Regions from separate parts of the Mucilaginibacter sp. NFX135 genome, predicted to be linked through region 2. Evidence: riboswitches for the same ligand, from Rfam matches in the RefSeq annotation. Region 2 holds a riboswitch; each other region holds the start of a gene.

Region 1 (5,171 bases), 2.8 Mb from region 2:
TTCCTTTATACAAATTTGATGGAATGTCAGAGCTGATAATTACACCATAAGATTTGCCGGTTATTCCAAATTCACTTAATAGCTGTTGTTTATTGATGATTCTTACTCCTTTGAATATTTTATCATTAACCGCTGCCAGATCGCCCTCGTAGTTTGTATCAAGTGGTCTTTTATTTAGTATGTATTGGATTTGAGAGTCCTTTGCGGCAGAAATAAGTTTGGCGTATTCGAATGATTTTGAGCTGAAATATCTTTGATAACGAGCAATATCGAATTTCTTTGTCTCGATATATATTAATCCGTATTTCGCCTCAACCCCTGTTTTTTTGATCGCATTAGTGTCTTTATATACAGTAACCGTTGCAATGTCATTCGGATTATAACGCATGAGGTCTGCTTTATTTACCTTTACACTATCGATAAAAAATACAGGATCATTATTTATTTCCGGCATTTCTATGGCATGTGAGTTAGCATCTTCTTTTTCTACCCCGTAGCAAGATAATGTTATATCTACGGCAACTATGGGCTTATCCATATAGTAAGCCTCATCTATCGGAAATTGAGGCTTTTTAGTAGAATCGATTTTTAGATAAAAAGATACAGCTCCATTTGAAAAATTCCAATATGTTGAACATCCTCTTGAACCCCATGTATCTTTTAAGTTTGGATATAATTTTATTAAATCCTTTAATAGAAATTTACTCAGATCAATAAAAGTTCCATCAGGAAGCTTTCCTGCAAATTGTTTGGTTAGCCTGATTTTGCTAATAAAATCAGATGCTTGATCTTTTTGAAATATCATTCCTGATTGTCCTGCTATAGCATAGCCCTTTCCTGCTATAAAGCGGGAATCCTGACCATAACAGTTTGGAGGGAGATCCATTTCTTCAACCGAGACTTCCTGTAAGTTATTATCAATTTTTTTTAAGTCGGATAATGCAGTTTGGCATAAGCAAAAACCATTAATTCTTAATTTTTTAGATGTAGAATCAGTTAATTGCGCATAGGAGTTCGACTGAAGAATTAATGACGAAATAGCAAGTATAGCAATTAGGCGTCTGAATGAACAATAATTGGGCATAAGGTTTAGTATTTCACTTTTATAATAGACAAATATACTTCATATCCCGACATGGTGAAATACGACTTAAGTTAAAATTACTCTCTTTTAAAATTTAATTTGGAATTTCAATATATATCACCCTATATTTGCAACAATATTTGGTAGCAATACCATTGGTCAATTCTCCGCGATAGTTCGGGTTTTGATTTATAAAGAAGCGGCGAGAGATCAGGCTCAATGACCCGCTGGCAACCCTCCAAAATTGGAGAAGGTGCCAATTCCTGTCCCGGAAAATAACCCCGGGGAATATAAATTTATAACCATGAAAAGTTTAATTAAGTTTAATCAGTACAACATTTTTAATACCTCAAACGGTAACATACAACCTATTTGCTTAAATATTAGCGGTATTTGTATGTGTTGCTGCTGCTGATCGACTTAACACGCCCTCTTTTTCCGATCCCGAAAAACACACGTGTTGCAACAGCTGGTAAAGATTATTTACCGGCAGGTTAAAAATCCATCAAATCGTCAAAAAATTAATTAAACACATTTCAATCTTACAACTATGTCTGCCAACAATTTAAAATTCGAAACCCTACAATTACATGCAGGTCAGGAAGCCGACCCGACCACTGGTTCACGTGCTGTGCCGCTTTACCAAACCACATCATACGTATTTAAAAATGCGGAGCATGGGGCCAATCTTTTCGCACTGAAAGAGTTTGGGAATATCTACACCCGTTTAATGAATCCTACTACAGATGTGTTTGAAAAACGTGTGGCGGCTTTAGAAGGTGGTGTTGCGGCTTTGGCTACAGCATCGGGCCAGGCGGCCCAGTTTTTAGCCTTAAATAATATACTACAAGCCGGTGATAATTTTGTTACCTCACCTTTTCTTTACGGTGGTACTTACAATCAATTCAAAGTAGCTTTTAAGCGTTTGGGCATCGACGTACGTTTTGCAAAAGATGATACAGCTGAAAACCTTGAGGCTTTAATTGATAATAAAACCAAAGCTATTTACCTGGAAACCATCGGTAATCCTGGATATGCGATAGCTGACTTTGAAAAGGTAGCCGCTTTAGCCAAAAAGTACGACCTGCCGCTTATTGTTGATAATACATTTGGCGCAGCCGGATATCTTTTTCGACCGCTGGAGCACGGAGCTCATATTGTGGTGCAATCAACTACCAAATGGATAGGCGGTCATGGTACAAGTATTGGTGGTGTTATTGTTGACGGTGGTAATTATAACTGGGGTAACGGAAAATTCCCTCAGTTTACAGAACCATCTGAAGGCTATCACGGTTTGGTATTTGCTGATGTATTTGGTATCAATGGCCCGTTTGGTAACATTCAGTTTATTATACGCGCCCGTGTTGAAGGTTTACGTGACTTTGGCCCTTCACAATCGCCATTTAATTCATGGCTGAACATTCAAGGCTTGGAAACCTTGTCGTTGCGTGTACAACGCCATGTAGATAACGCGCTGGAATTGGCCAAGTGGCTGGAGCAGCATCCGCAAGTAGCGAAGGTGAGCTATCCGGGACTACAGTCATCACCATATCATGCGCTGGCAAAAAAATATTTAAAAAACGGTTTTGGAGCGGTGTTGTCATTTGAAATCAAAGGTGATAAACAACAAGCAAGTCATTTTATCGACAGTTTACAACTGGTAAGCCATCTGGCTAACCTGGGTGATGCCAAAACGCTAATCATTCAACCATCGGCCACAACGCATCAGCAACTTTCTGACGAAGAACAGTTATCAGCTGGGGTTACGCCAACATCATTAAGAGTATCGGTAGGCATCGAACACATTGATGATATCAAAGCCGATTTTGAACAGGCATTTGCCAAAGTAAAGCAGCTTGCTGCAGAGTTAGTATAATAGTGAGTGGTGAGTTGAAATCGGTAACTCAAAACTCAAGCTTAAAACTCGAATAATAAAATAATGAATACAGAAATATTTAAGTACACAGAAACATTTGAATTTGAATCGGGTCAGCAGATACAGGATCTGGAAATTGGTTTTCATACTTATGGCAGGTTAAATAAAGCGAAGGACAATGTGATCTGGATCTGTCATGCACTTACAGCCAATGCCGATGTGTTTGACTGGTGGAAAGGCCTGGTAGGTACCGGGTTCCTTTTTAACCCCGAAGAACATTTTATTGTGTGCGCTAATATTTTAGGTTCACCTTATGGTACAAGTAATCCTTTGAGCATCAATCCGGTAAGCGGGCAACCTTATTTTCAGGCATTTCCGCAGTTTACCATCAGGGATATTGTAAAAGCACATCAGTTATTGGCAGATCATTTACAGATTGACAATATTCATATCCTTATAGGTGGTTCACTTGGTGGCCAACAAGCGGTAGAGTGGGCTATTATAGAACCTGAGCGGATCAAAAACCTGATCCTTATTGCTACCAACGCCCGTCATTCACCCTGGGGTATCGCGTTTAATGAGTCTCAGCGCCTCGCTATTACTACCGACCGTACTTTTTATGCCAATACACCAGATGGTGGCCAAAAAGGGCTTAAAGCGGCGAGAAGTATCGCCCTGCTCTCCTATCGCGGATATAAAACTTATTCCATAACCCAGCAGGAAGAAAGTGATGATAAAGTAGATGATTATCGCGCATCGACCTATCAAAGCTACCAGGGACAGAAACTGGTGAACCGGTTTAATGCCTACAGTTACTGGTACTTAACCAAAACCATGGATTCACATAATGTGGGGCGTGGCCGTAATGGGGTTGAAAAGGCCTTGAGTTTGATCAAAGCACGTACTTTGGTGATCGGTATTCATTCGGATGTGTTGTTCCCGATCGAAGAACAGAAGTATTTATTTAATCATATCCCAAAATCGGCCTTTGCCGAGCTCGATTCATTTTATGGTCATGATGGGTTTTTAATTGAAACAGAAGCATTAACAAATATCATCACATCGTTTTTTAAAACGGATGTAAAAGGAAAAATTATAGAACTACAACGTACAGCGTAATGAGTAAAAAGTTAAATATCGGATTATTTGGATTTGGAGTTGTTGGACAAGGGCTTTATGATATCGTTAAAACCAAAAATTTAAACATTGAAATTGTAAAATTTGCTATCAAGGATCCGCATAAAGAACGTTCCCTGCCGGCACATTTATTTACTACCGACCGGGATGAACTGTTGAACAACCCGGAGATTAACACTATAGTTGAACTGATCAATGATACCGAAGCGGCTTTTGAAATTGTATCAAGAGCGCTAAAATCTGGTAAAAACGTGGTTTCAGCCAGTAAAAAAATGATCGCCCTTCATCTGGAGGAATTAATTGAACTACAGCATAAATACGGTACATCTTTATTATATGAGGGCGCAGTTTGCGGCAGTATCCCTATCATCCGTAACCTGGAAGAGTATTATGATAATGAATTGCTGCATTCTATCAGCGGTATTTTTAACGGTTCCTCAAATTACATCCTTTCAAAAGGCTTTATTGAAGGGTTGGATTATGATAGCGCCCTGAAACAAGCTCAGGATCTTGGCTTTGCAGAAACCGACCCGACCAGTGATGTGGGTGGTTTTGATGCCAAATATAAACTGGTGATAGCTGCTGCTCATGCCTATGGTGTAATTGTACAGCCTGATGAAGTATTTAACTTCGGTATACAAAACCTGGGCGCGCAAGACTTACAATACGCCCGCGAAAAAAATCTGAAAATAAAACTGGTTCCTGTAGCTAAAGAACTGGATGAACGTAATGTAGCGTTATTTGTGCTGCCTAAGTTTGTGAACGAAACGGAGTTTTTATACAATGTGGAGTATGAATATAACGGCGTAACTGTGCAAGCGGCATTTGCCGATCAGCAATTCTTTTTTGGTAAAGGCGCAGGTGGCCATCCTACCGGATCGGCTGTGTTATCTGACATCGCGGCTTTGCGTTATAACTATCAGTATGAGTATAAAAAAGCTAAGGAAAAAACCGACCTTAACTTTACCAATAATATTGAACTGAATATTTACCTGAGATATGATGATGAAAGCCTGGTTGAAGCCTTAAACTTCAAACACATACAAGAGCGCTATTACTCGGGCAGCTATAAGT
Region 2 (5,171 bases):
GTTCGTGCATCTTTTCGGCGAAGGCTTCTGCAAGTCGGTCAGCAAGGGCTTTGGCCATTATACTGTTATAATCGTCATGATCGCGCTCAAATTCGGCTACCAGTTCATCGCAACCTATACCTGTTGTAACGGCAAAGCCCCCCATATAATCGGGCACACCGCTTTCTTTTGGAGCGATAAAATCTGATAGCGCATAGTATGGCTCGCCTTTCATCTTTTCGGTTTGCTGGCGCAGGGTATGTATACGGGTTAACAACTGTGAACGACTTTCATCAGTATACAGTTCAATATCATCACCTACGCTGTTGGCCGGCCAAAAACCGATCACGCCGCTGGCTTTTAATAGTTTGTGATCCACTATTTTTTTCAGCAGTTCCTGCGCATCATCAAATAGTTTTTTAGCTTCATCGCCCACAAACTTATCGGCAAATATTTTCGGGTAGCTACCGCGCAGTTCCCAGGTATGGAAAAACGGCGTCCAGTCGATATAGGGCACCAGCTCTTCCAGCGGGTATGATTCAAATACTTTTGTACCGGTGAATGTTGGTTTTATAGCCACGTCGCCATCCAGACTGATCTGGAATTTTGATTTACGGGCATCATCAATGGTTACAAAACGTTTGTCTGATTTTTTGTTCAGGTGCGCTTCCCGGGCTTTGGCATACTCTTCCTTAATACCCTGAATATAGGCATCTCTGTTATCCTTACTCATTAAATTGCTGCACATGGTAACACTTCGCGAAGCGTCTATACCATGTATCACCGGTCCGGAATAATTCGGATCAATCTTTACCGCCGCGTGTATCCGCGATGTTGTGGCGCCCCCTACAATCAGCGGAATAGTAAAACCGTTCCGCTCCATTTCCTTGGCAAAATGCACCATTTCATCCAGCGATGGGGTGATCAGGCCACTTAATCCTATAATATCTACATTCTGGGCTTTGGCCTCCTCAATTATCCGCTGGGCTGGAACCATCACCCCAAGATCAATGATCTCGAAATTATTACAAGCCAAAACTACACCCACTATATTTTTGCCGATATCATGCACATCGCCTTTAACGGTGGCCATTAATATTTTACCTGCATTGGCTCGGTTATCGCTTGAATCTTCGCCGGCATCAATAACCCGTTGTTTTTCGAGTTCGATAAAAGGCAGCAGATAGGCTACAGCCTTTTTCATCACCCGGGCCGATTTTACTACCTGGGGCAAAAACATTTTACCGGCACCAAACAGGTCGCCCACGATGTTCATGCCATCCATCAGTGGGCCTTCAATCACTTCCAACGGTTTGTTGTAAGCCAAGCGGGCTTCTTCCACATCGTCATCAAGGTACTCGATGATACCCTTTACCAATGCGTGTGAAAGCCGCTCCTGAACGGTACCTTTGCGCCATTCTTCGTCGCGCACCACTTCTTTGCCTTTACTTTTAATGGTATCGGCGTATTCTACCAGGCGTTCGGTGGCATCATCTCGGCGGTTAAGCAATACATCCTCTACCAGTTCCAAAAGGATCTTATCAATTTCCTGGTAAACCTCCAGCATACCGGCATTCACAATCCCCATATCCATACCCGCCCTGATGGCGTGATACAGAAATGCCGAGTGCATAGCCTCGCGCACTACATTGTTACCCCTAAAGGAGAACGAAATATTACTTACCCCGCCACTTACTTTTGCATGAGGCAGATTTTGTTTTATCCAGCGTGTGGCTTCAATAAAGTCTACAGCGTAGTTATTATGCTCTTCGAGACCGGTGGCTACGGTTAATATATTGGGGTCGAATATAATGTCCTGTGGAGGGAAACCCACTTCATTCACCAGGATATCATAGGAGCGTTTACAGATTTCGATACGACGCTGCAGGGAGTCGGCCTGACCGGTTTCGTCAAAAGCCATTACTACTGTAGCGGCACCATAGCTTAATATTTTACGGGCATGCTCTTTAAATTTATCTTCACCCTCTTTCAGAGAGATAGAGTTCACGATGCCTTTGCCCTGGATACATTTTAAGCCAGCTTCAATAACTGTCCATTTAGAGGAGTCGATCATGATGGGCAGCTTGGCAATATCAGGCTCAGAAGCTACCAGGTTCAGGAATTTCACCATCACCGCTTCCGAATCGATCATACCCTCATCCATATTGATATCGATCACCTGGGCGCCGCCTTCTACCTGTTGCAGGGCCACGGCCAGGGCCGCTTCATAATCTTCGGCCAGGATCAGTTTGGAGAATTTAGGCGATCCGGTAATGTTGGTACGCTCACCCACGTTCACAAAAATACTTTCAGGAGTTATAGTAACGGCTTCCAATCCACTCAGGCGCAAATGCGGTTCAACCGTTGGAACTATTCTTGGCGGGTATTTGGCCGCCTTTTCGGCGATACATTGAATATGCTCTGGTGTAGTACCACAACAACCGCCTACAATATTTACCAGACCGGCTTTTATAAAATCGTCGACCTGATGGGCCGTTTCGTGCGCAGTTTCATCATACTGACCAAACTCATTGGGTAATCCAGCATTTGGATAAGCAGATATAAATACATCAGCTTTTTCGGAAAGCTCGGCCAGGTGAGGGCGCATTTCTTTGGCACCCAAAGCGCAATTTAAACCTACCGAAAGCAGGTTGGCATGCCGTACCGAATTCCAGAAAGCCTCAACCGTTTGGCCAGACAGCGTACGACCCGAAGCATCGGTTATAGTACCAGAGATCATGATAGGCAAATACTTACCCGACTCATTTGCATAGCGATTGATGGCAAACAATGCCGCTTTAGCATTCAGCGTATCAAATATGGTTTCTACCAGCAGCAGGTCGCTCCCGCCATCAACCAAGCCACGCACCTGGTCATAATAGGCATCAGCCAGGTCATCAAATGTTACTGCCCGATATCCCGGATCGTTTACATCGGGCGATAGCGAGGCGGTACGGTTGGTTGGCCCGATTGCACCGGCCACAAAACGGGGTTTAGCCGGATTTTTGGCGGTATACTCCTGAGCCACTTCACGGGCCAGGCGTGCGCCTTCATAGCTCAGCTCATAGGCCAGCTCTTCCAGCTTATAATCTGCCAGGGAAATTACTTGCGTGCTGAAGGTATTCGTCTCAATAATATCAGCACCAGCATCCAGGTATTCGGCATGTATGGCCTTGATAATATCCGGGCGGGTGATGTTCAAAAGGTCATTATTTCCCTGCAGATCAGAGCTATGATCTTTAAAACGCTCGCCACGAAAATCCTGCTCGGATAATTGGTACCGTTGTATCATGGTACCCATTGCCCCGTCAATTACCAGTATGCGTTTCTCTAATTCTTTTCTAATATCCATGTTGGTATCAAGTAGCTGGTATCAAGTATCAAGTACCGAAAATTCAGCGCTTGATGGTAGTATAGCAGGGATAAAGACAGAAGCTGTCTTACTACTTGCTACTAAATACTTGATACTAAAAAAATACAGCTTATCTCGAAAAGTCGGGTATGTGACTGACTTTCGCTTATCTTTCCCAACCTATTGTGTATTTGTTGAGTAGAATGTAGCACCTTGTATAGTACAGGTTGCTAAGACATCGCAGGGTCTAATCCCTCCGCCTTTCTCTATAAGCAATGCAAAGGTGCACAATAAAGCTTTAATATGCAATAGTTTTAGCCCGCCAATTGTGTACTTTATACGTGTTTACAATTGCATGAATATTCAGGGGTACGACATTAGGCATTATCTGATGGAAACAAGCCGGCGGACGAATGGAAAAACTTTTTAAACCTTAAATTTTAACACTTTTCGGACTAAAATCGGGGCAAAATCAACTCAAAAACCATTTAAAACGCGCTCAAAACCATCGATTTTAACACTTTTTAACAAATTTTTGATGGGTTTTGAAAAGTTTAAAAAGTTTTAATTTATTGCCTGTCAAATAACAAAATACCAAACGATTGATTTTGGGACCCGGCTTTACTTTAACTAAACAGCCCGGCTCTCTTTTCAGAGAGCCGGGCTGTTGTATACTTTTTTGTTAGCTATTATCTTCTTCTGCCGAATAAACGCAGAATCATCAGAAAAAGGTTGATGAAATCAAGATATAAGGTTAAGCCGCCCATCAATGCCATTTTTGAGGCCGATGCATCACCGTATTCTAAACCTGCGCCAATACGTTTTAATTTCTGTACGTCATAAGCGGTTAAACCTACAAATACAGCTACACCTACATAGCTAATGACATAATCTAAGCCACTGCTGTGCATAAACATATTAAGTAAAGATGCTACGATAATACCAATCAGTCCCATCATCAGGATTGGGCCATATTTGGTCAAATCGGTATTGGTGGTATAACCGGCGATAGCCATTACACCAAATACTACCGATGTGGTAATAAATACGCCTAAAACTGAGCCAGCAGTAAAAACCAATAATATATAGCTTAGGCTAATACCCATTATTGCCGAAAACGCAATAAACAGGAACGCTAACACTCCGTAAGATAGTCGGTTAAAACCAAAAGAGATGATCAATACGAATGCAAGCGGTGCAAACATTGTAATAGTGCCTAAACCGGTATTACGGCCTGTGGCCGGATCAATAAGCATATTAAGCAGGGCCTGGTTCTGTGAAAACAGAAATGCACAAACAGCAGAAAGCCCCAGGGCAACAAACATCCATAAAAACACATTGGCTATGAATTTACGCGATGCGTCTGTTTCGTTTAATTGTATTACGTTTTTATAAACGTATTCAGGATCTTTAGTTTCCATTTTATATTAAAATAAATTAATACTCAAATTTACGAATAAAATGTGAATATCTGGTGAAGGAGTAGGGGGAGGAATAGAGTCAAGATGTAAGAGTCAAGAGCCCGGAAAAAAAACCTTGGCGTATACCCGCTCTTGGCCGCGGGAGGACCAGTTACTTTTGTCGCCACAAAAGTAACCATAAAGGCTTTCAGCAGAAATGCTTCTTTGCCGCACTATGCTTTTACCCTGCAAATCAGCCAGAACCACGGGCTGCTAAACCTTACCCCTACTTCGTTCGCTCATTATCCCCACTTCAGGTAAGGTTCGCTATGCCCCTGCAGCCGCACAGGCCACCATTGTTCTGCCCGTTTTCGTCCGAAGCTTATCTGCTGACTGGGGAAGAAAAAACACTATGGGCTTGTTTTTGTCTTTTTCCTTGC
Region 3 (5,171 bases), 3.0 Mb from region 2:
CCTGGCCTGCGAGGAGCTGCAACTAAACATACCTAATGATATCAAAGTGGTTTGTTTTACCAACCAGATCACTGCGGCCATCCTAAACCCACCACTTACTACGGTTTTACAACCGGCATATGATATGGGCCGCAAAGCTGCTGAACTATTATTCGGTCACCTGGCGGGGAAGCCAATACAGTTAGAAAAAGAAAATATCACACTCCCATCCAAACTGGTAGTCAGAGACTCTACTCGTGCCACCAACTAAGCAGTTTTCGATTCTTATAACTTCTGTGGTTTATCGGTCATGGTGAATGCCAACGTTCCCCCTTCGCTGATCGGTTTGTGCGAAATGGTAAAATCTTTTATTGGCGTACCGTTAAAGCTTACTTCCTTTACATATTTATTTTTGGCAGAGAGACCCGTAGCCTTAATGATCAGCTTTTTGCTATGCTGCAGGTTAAGCACTATATATGGGAATTGCGGCGCACCAATACTGTAAACTCCAGACGCAGGCGCTACCGGGTAAAAGCCCATTACATTAAAAATATACCATGCCGAAGTCTGGCCGCAATCATCATTTCCGTTGATACCTATAGCCGCGTTCCTGAAGTTCTGTGTCGAAGTATGTTCCCGAACCAGTTCCTGCGTTTTCCAGGGCATGCCGCAATAGTTAAACAGGTACAGGTAATGATGACCCGGCTCATTATCCGCACGATAGTGGCCCTCGCTAAAATTTTGGCTCAGTTTATTGGCAAAAGCCTTTTCACCGCCCATTAATTTGATCATTCCCGGAATATCATGCATGGCGCCGAAGGTATAGGTCCACTTGGTTCCTTCCGTAAAACCCGAATCTGGCTTGGCCGAAAAATGCCCGTCGGAATTACGGGGAGCCATAAAACCGGTTGCCTTATTGTACACATTCTGATAGTTTTTACTCCAGGCCATCAGCTGTTTATAATCCTCGTCTTTATCTAAACCTTTGGCTACCTGCGCCACAGCATAATCATCAATAGAATACTCAATGGTACGCGAAACCGATTCCCGGGTTTTATCTACGGGTATAAAGCCTAATTTATGATAGTTGGTGAGGCCACCACGGGCTTCAAAGCTCGTCCAAAGGTCACGGTCGCCCCAGCGTTTGTGGGCATCGCCATCCGGGGCTTCGTACGAGTCCTTATGCAGCGCTTCATAAGCCAGTTTGGTATCAAAACCATGGAAACCTTTTATATAGGCATCGGCCACAACAACATCTGCGTGAGTACCTATCATAATATTGGTATAGGTTGGATTTGGCCACATCGGCATCCAGCCACCCTCCTGGTACATCTGCAACAGCGATTGAACCATACCATCAACCCTCTTCGGCTGGATAAGCGTCAGCAGCGGGTGCAACGCCCTGAAAGTATCCCAAAGCGAATAATCATTGTACGATTCACCTTTGTGCACCTTATCGTCAAAGGCGCTGTAATATTTACCGTACTCCGAAAACTGTCTCGGAAACAGCATGGTATGGAATAAAGCGGTGTAAAAGATCGTCCGCTGATCCCTGCTTACCCTGCTTAACTGTATAACTTTTAGGGCCTGTTGCCATTGGTCGCGCGTGCTTTTTATTACCTGGTCAAAATCCCAGTCAGGGATCTCCTTTTTAAGGTTTTCGCGGGCCTGCTCCAGGCTGATAAATGACGTGGCTACTACTACCCTCACCTCGTCATTAGCCTTGGTACGGAACGATATAAAGGCCCCCATCCGGGTACCATATTGCTCATGACTGCCTTTGTTGATCACCTGCTTGTCCCAGGTACCATATTTTTTGATCTGCTTGTTAAACTTGATCACAAAATACCCTTTAAAATTCTTCAACTCAGGACCTAACTGTGCCGACTGCCGGTCGGGGTTATAACCTGTTATTTCGTTATTTACCGTATCTACGTGCACATAACCTTTTAGCTTTTTAATCCGTACGGTATAATCATTGGCCCAGTCCTTCAGCTCTGGGTTCAGGTTGATGCCCTGGATAATGATGTGCGCCTGATCGGCCTTGGGAAAAGTAAACCGGAACATACCACAGGTATTAGCGCCCGCTATTTCGGCTTTGATCTTCTCTGCCCCTGTAGTTTTTAGCTTTACCGAATAATAATAAGGTTTGGACACCTCATCTTTATGGCTGAAGGAAAGTACGCGCTCCTTTGGTAAAACACGTAATTTACCTACCTGCGGCATCACCGAAACATAGCCATAATCGCCCATCCATACGGTAGGTTGGTGGCTGGCCGCGAAACCGATAACCTTACTATCCTCATAGTGGTATACCATGTAGCTCATTTTGTTTTCGCGGGTTTGGGCTACAAAGTTGGTCATGGCAAAGGGTACGTTTACGCAGGGCATGGTGCCGCCACCACCATTGCCTTCCTCAAAATTTTTGGCAAAACCTTTTAGAGAAGTGCCTATCAACGGATCAACATAATCAACCTCGTCCAGTTGCTTTTTGGCGGCAGTGCTTTGGGCGAAATTATCCGCGTAAACAAAGGTTAGTAAGCCTAACAAGTAAATGCTACGTTTTAATTGCATAGTGAGCAGAAGGTATAATTGGTAAGCGACCTGACAGATCAAAAACAAATCTCTTATTTTAAGGTCATATTTCTCAAAAATAGTTGAATTATTTACTTAATCGTTTTCCTGATCTTTTGTTTTACCCGCCATCCATTTTCATGGGCGCTCAGTCTTGTGGAATCTGGAAATAAGTTCAGGATGACTTACTCTATTTCATCTATCTTCCTCTCTCCTTTTGCCACCCAATTGTAAGAAATAAGCGAAAATTACCAAATTAATATAAAGTCTATGGATTTAATAGAATTATTTATATGTTTGCAGCCGAAATCGTTCTTTATTTCATTTTTTAATTATCCAGAAAGACTGAGGGAAAGGCCCTGTGATGTCTTAGCAACCTGTACAGATTGTTATAAAGGTGCTAATTCCTATCTGCCATTATTTGCAGAAAAGATAATGATACGTCCACATTATACAGCTATAGGCTGTTCCAATATCCTCTCCATTATTTCTGTTTAATTGAAATCTGTTAATTTTTTATCCCTGGCTTAATTATAGCGGGCCTTATTTAATAAATTCAATGAACAACAAACTTTTACTCATAGTTTCTCTTTTCCTATCCACCGGCGTTGCCGTCCAGGCACAATCGGTACAGGCTGTAGATTCGGCTAATATCGATCGTGGTTATCTGGTAAAAGTTGGCGACCAGGCCCCAGATGATTTTGAATTGGTACTCACAAACGGTACCAAAACTACCCTAAAGCAGTTACGCGGCAAAGTAGTGATACTTCAGTTTACTGCCAGCTGGTGCAGTGTATGCCGCCAGGAAATGCCACACCTGCAAAAAGACATTTGGGAAGCTTACAAAGATCAGGGCCTGATATTGATTGGCGTCGATCGTGATGAGCCTTTGAAAAAAGTGCAGAAGTTTCACAGCGACATGAAGATCACCTATGATCTGGCACTTGATCCTGGTGCCGAAATTTTTGGAAGGTTTGCCAATAAAAAGAGCGGTGTTACCCGTAATGTCGTGATCAACCGCGAGGGCCGCATCGTTTATCTCACCCGCCTGTATGATCAGCAGGAGTTTGCCTCAATGGTTAAAGTGGTCGACGCTTTGGTGAATAACAAAACCGCATCTGTAAACTAAAATATATAATAAGGCATGTGTCGTTGATCCTGTCGTCACACTATTGCTATATCGATTTAACCAACAATCACACCGGATATGAAAACAAATTACATAACCTTAAACAACGCTTCTGTTTTGAACATTTACACTTTAACATCTGCTTCTACCCCTATGTCATCTATGCAAAACATGTGTTGCTGCTGTTAACTTACAGCGTTGCTTAGGTCGGTCAGGCTTTTTATCTCAGACAACACAACCCAATAATCAAAAATTTACAGTTTAAGGGAATGATATAGATCACCGGGTCATCAGATCTGCGGATGACTAAGCCTTTCATTTTTCCGGATGCTGTATGGTATCGTTAACATTCACAATCAATTACCATGTTTAAAAATTACAAACTACTACTGGCAATACTGTTGCCTTTTATTTTCATCCAAACGGTTGCAGCGCAATCTGTTAAAATAAGCGGAGTGGTAACCGCCAAGTCAGACGGGTTACCCTTGCCCGGCGTAAGTGTTTCTGTTAAAGGAACAACCAACGGTGTACAAACCAGCAGCGACGGTAAGTTTACCTTAAGCGCCAAGGTAAATGACGTGTTATGGATAACTTATATTGGTTTTACCACTAAAGAAATACCCGTTACCGGCAGCGACGCCCCGCTCCGTATCATCTTAGAAGAACAGGCCAATGCGCTGAACGAGGTGGTGATCACGGCGCTCAACATATCCAAAGATAAAAAGACGCTCGGCTATGCCGTGCAGGGTTTAAAATCGAAGGATATCTCCGAAGCCAAAGAAACCAACCTGGTGAATGCCTTAAGCGGCAAAATAGCCGGTGTAAACGTAACCAACAGCCAGGGCGATATGGGTTCATCACGTATCATCATCCGTGGTGAAACCTCTATTTCAGGTAATAACCAACCCTTGTTTGTGGTTGATGGTTTACCCGTTGATAACAGCCAGTTTTTAGGAACCGGTGGTTCAAGGGATTTTGCCAATGCTATTTCAGATCTTAACTCAGAAGATATTGAATCGCTTACTGTGCTAAAAGGGCCTAATGCTGCTGCACTTTATGGCTCGCGAGCTGCTAATGGTGTAATTTTAATAAAAACTAAAAGTGGAAAAGGCACCAAAGGCTTGGGAATTAATATTAATTCAAATACTTCGTTTTCCAATTTATTGGGTCTGCCCAAGTATCAAAATGAATACGGTCAGGGTTCAAACGGCAAATTCAGCTATGTGGATGGTAAAGGCGGTGGTGTAAATGATGGTGTGGATGAAAGCTGGGGTCCTGCCCTGGATGGTCAGCTGATCCCTCAATTTAACTCAAATGGTACACCCGTTCCCTTTATAGCCCATCCAGATAATGTACGCAGTTTTTTTAAAACAGGTGTAACATTAAATAATGGTATTTCACTGGCAAGCTCAGGTGATAAATATGATTTCAGATTAGGTTATAATAATCTGCATCAAACCGGGGTTATTCCTAATTCCGAACAGGGTCG

The links. A riboswitch is a leader RNA that binds a small molecule or an ion and turns the genes downstream of it on or off. The one in region 2 is predicted to bind S-adenosylmethionine.
Region 1: another riboswitch for S-adenosylmethionine. It lies ahead of ACNURT_RS15190 (O-acetylhomoserine aminocarboxypropyltransferase/cysteine synthase family protein); the one in region 2 lies ahead of metH (methionine synthase).
Region 3: another riboswitch for S-adenosylmethionine. It lies ahead of ACNURT_RS15915 (peroxiredoxin family protein); the one in region 2 lies ahead of metH (methionine synthase).

What each region holds. Positions count from the first base shown of each region.
Region 1 covers NZ_CP183412.1:3,614,411-3,619,581, reverse strand. Annotated here, with positions in the region: gene ACNURT_RS15195 (hypothetical protein) at 1-1,084, opposite strand, end outside; SAM riboswitch class I at 1,271-1,381, shown strand; gene ACNURT_RS15190 (O-acetylhomoserine aminocarboxypropyltransferase/cysteine synthase family protein) at 1,635-2,960, shown strand; gene ACNURT_RS15185 (homoserine O-acetyltransferase family protein) at 3,024-4,079, shown strand; gene ACNURT_RS15180 (homoserine dehydrogenase) at 4,079-5,171, shown strand, end outside.
Region 2 covers NZ_CP183412.1:782,521-787,691, reverse strand. Annotated here, with positions in the region: gene metH (methionine synthase) at 1-3,331, opposite strand, end outside; SAM riboswitch class I at 3,495-3,606, opposite strand; gene ACNURT_RS03470 (Bax inhibitor-1/YccA family protein) at 4,021-4,752, opposite strand.
Region 3 covers NZ_CP183412.1:3,807,517-3,812,687, forward strand. Annotated here, with positions in the region: gene ACNURT_RS15905 (LacI family DNA-binding transcriptional regulator) at 1-250, shown strand, start outside; gene ACNURT_RS15910 (GH92 family glycosyl hydrolase) at 265-2,553, opposite strand; SAM riboswitch class I at 2,883-2,992, shown strand; gene ACNURT_RS15915 (peroxiredoxin family protein) at 3,113-3,682, shown strand; gene ACNURT_RS15920 (SusC/RagA family TonB-linked outer membrane protein) at 4,048-5,171, shown strand, end outside.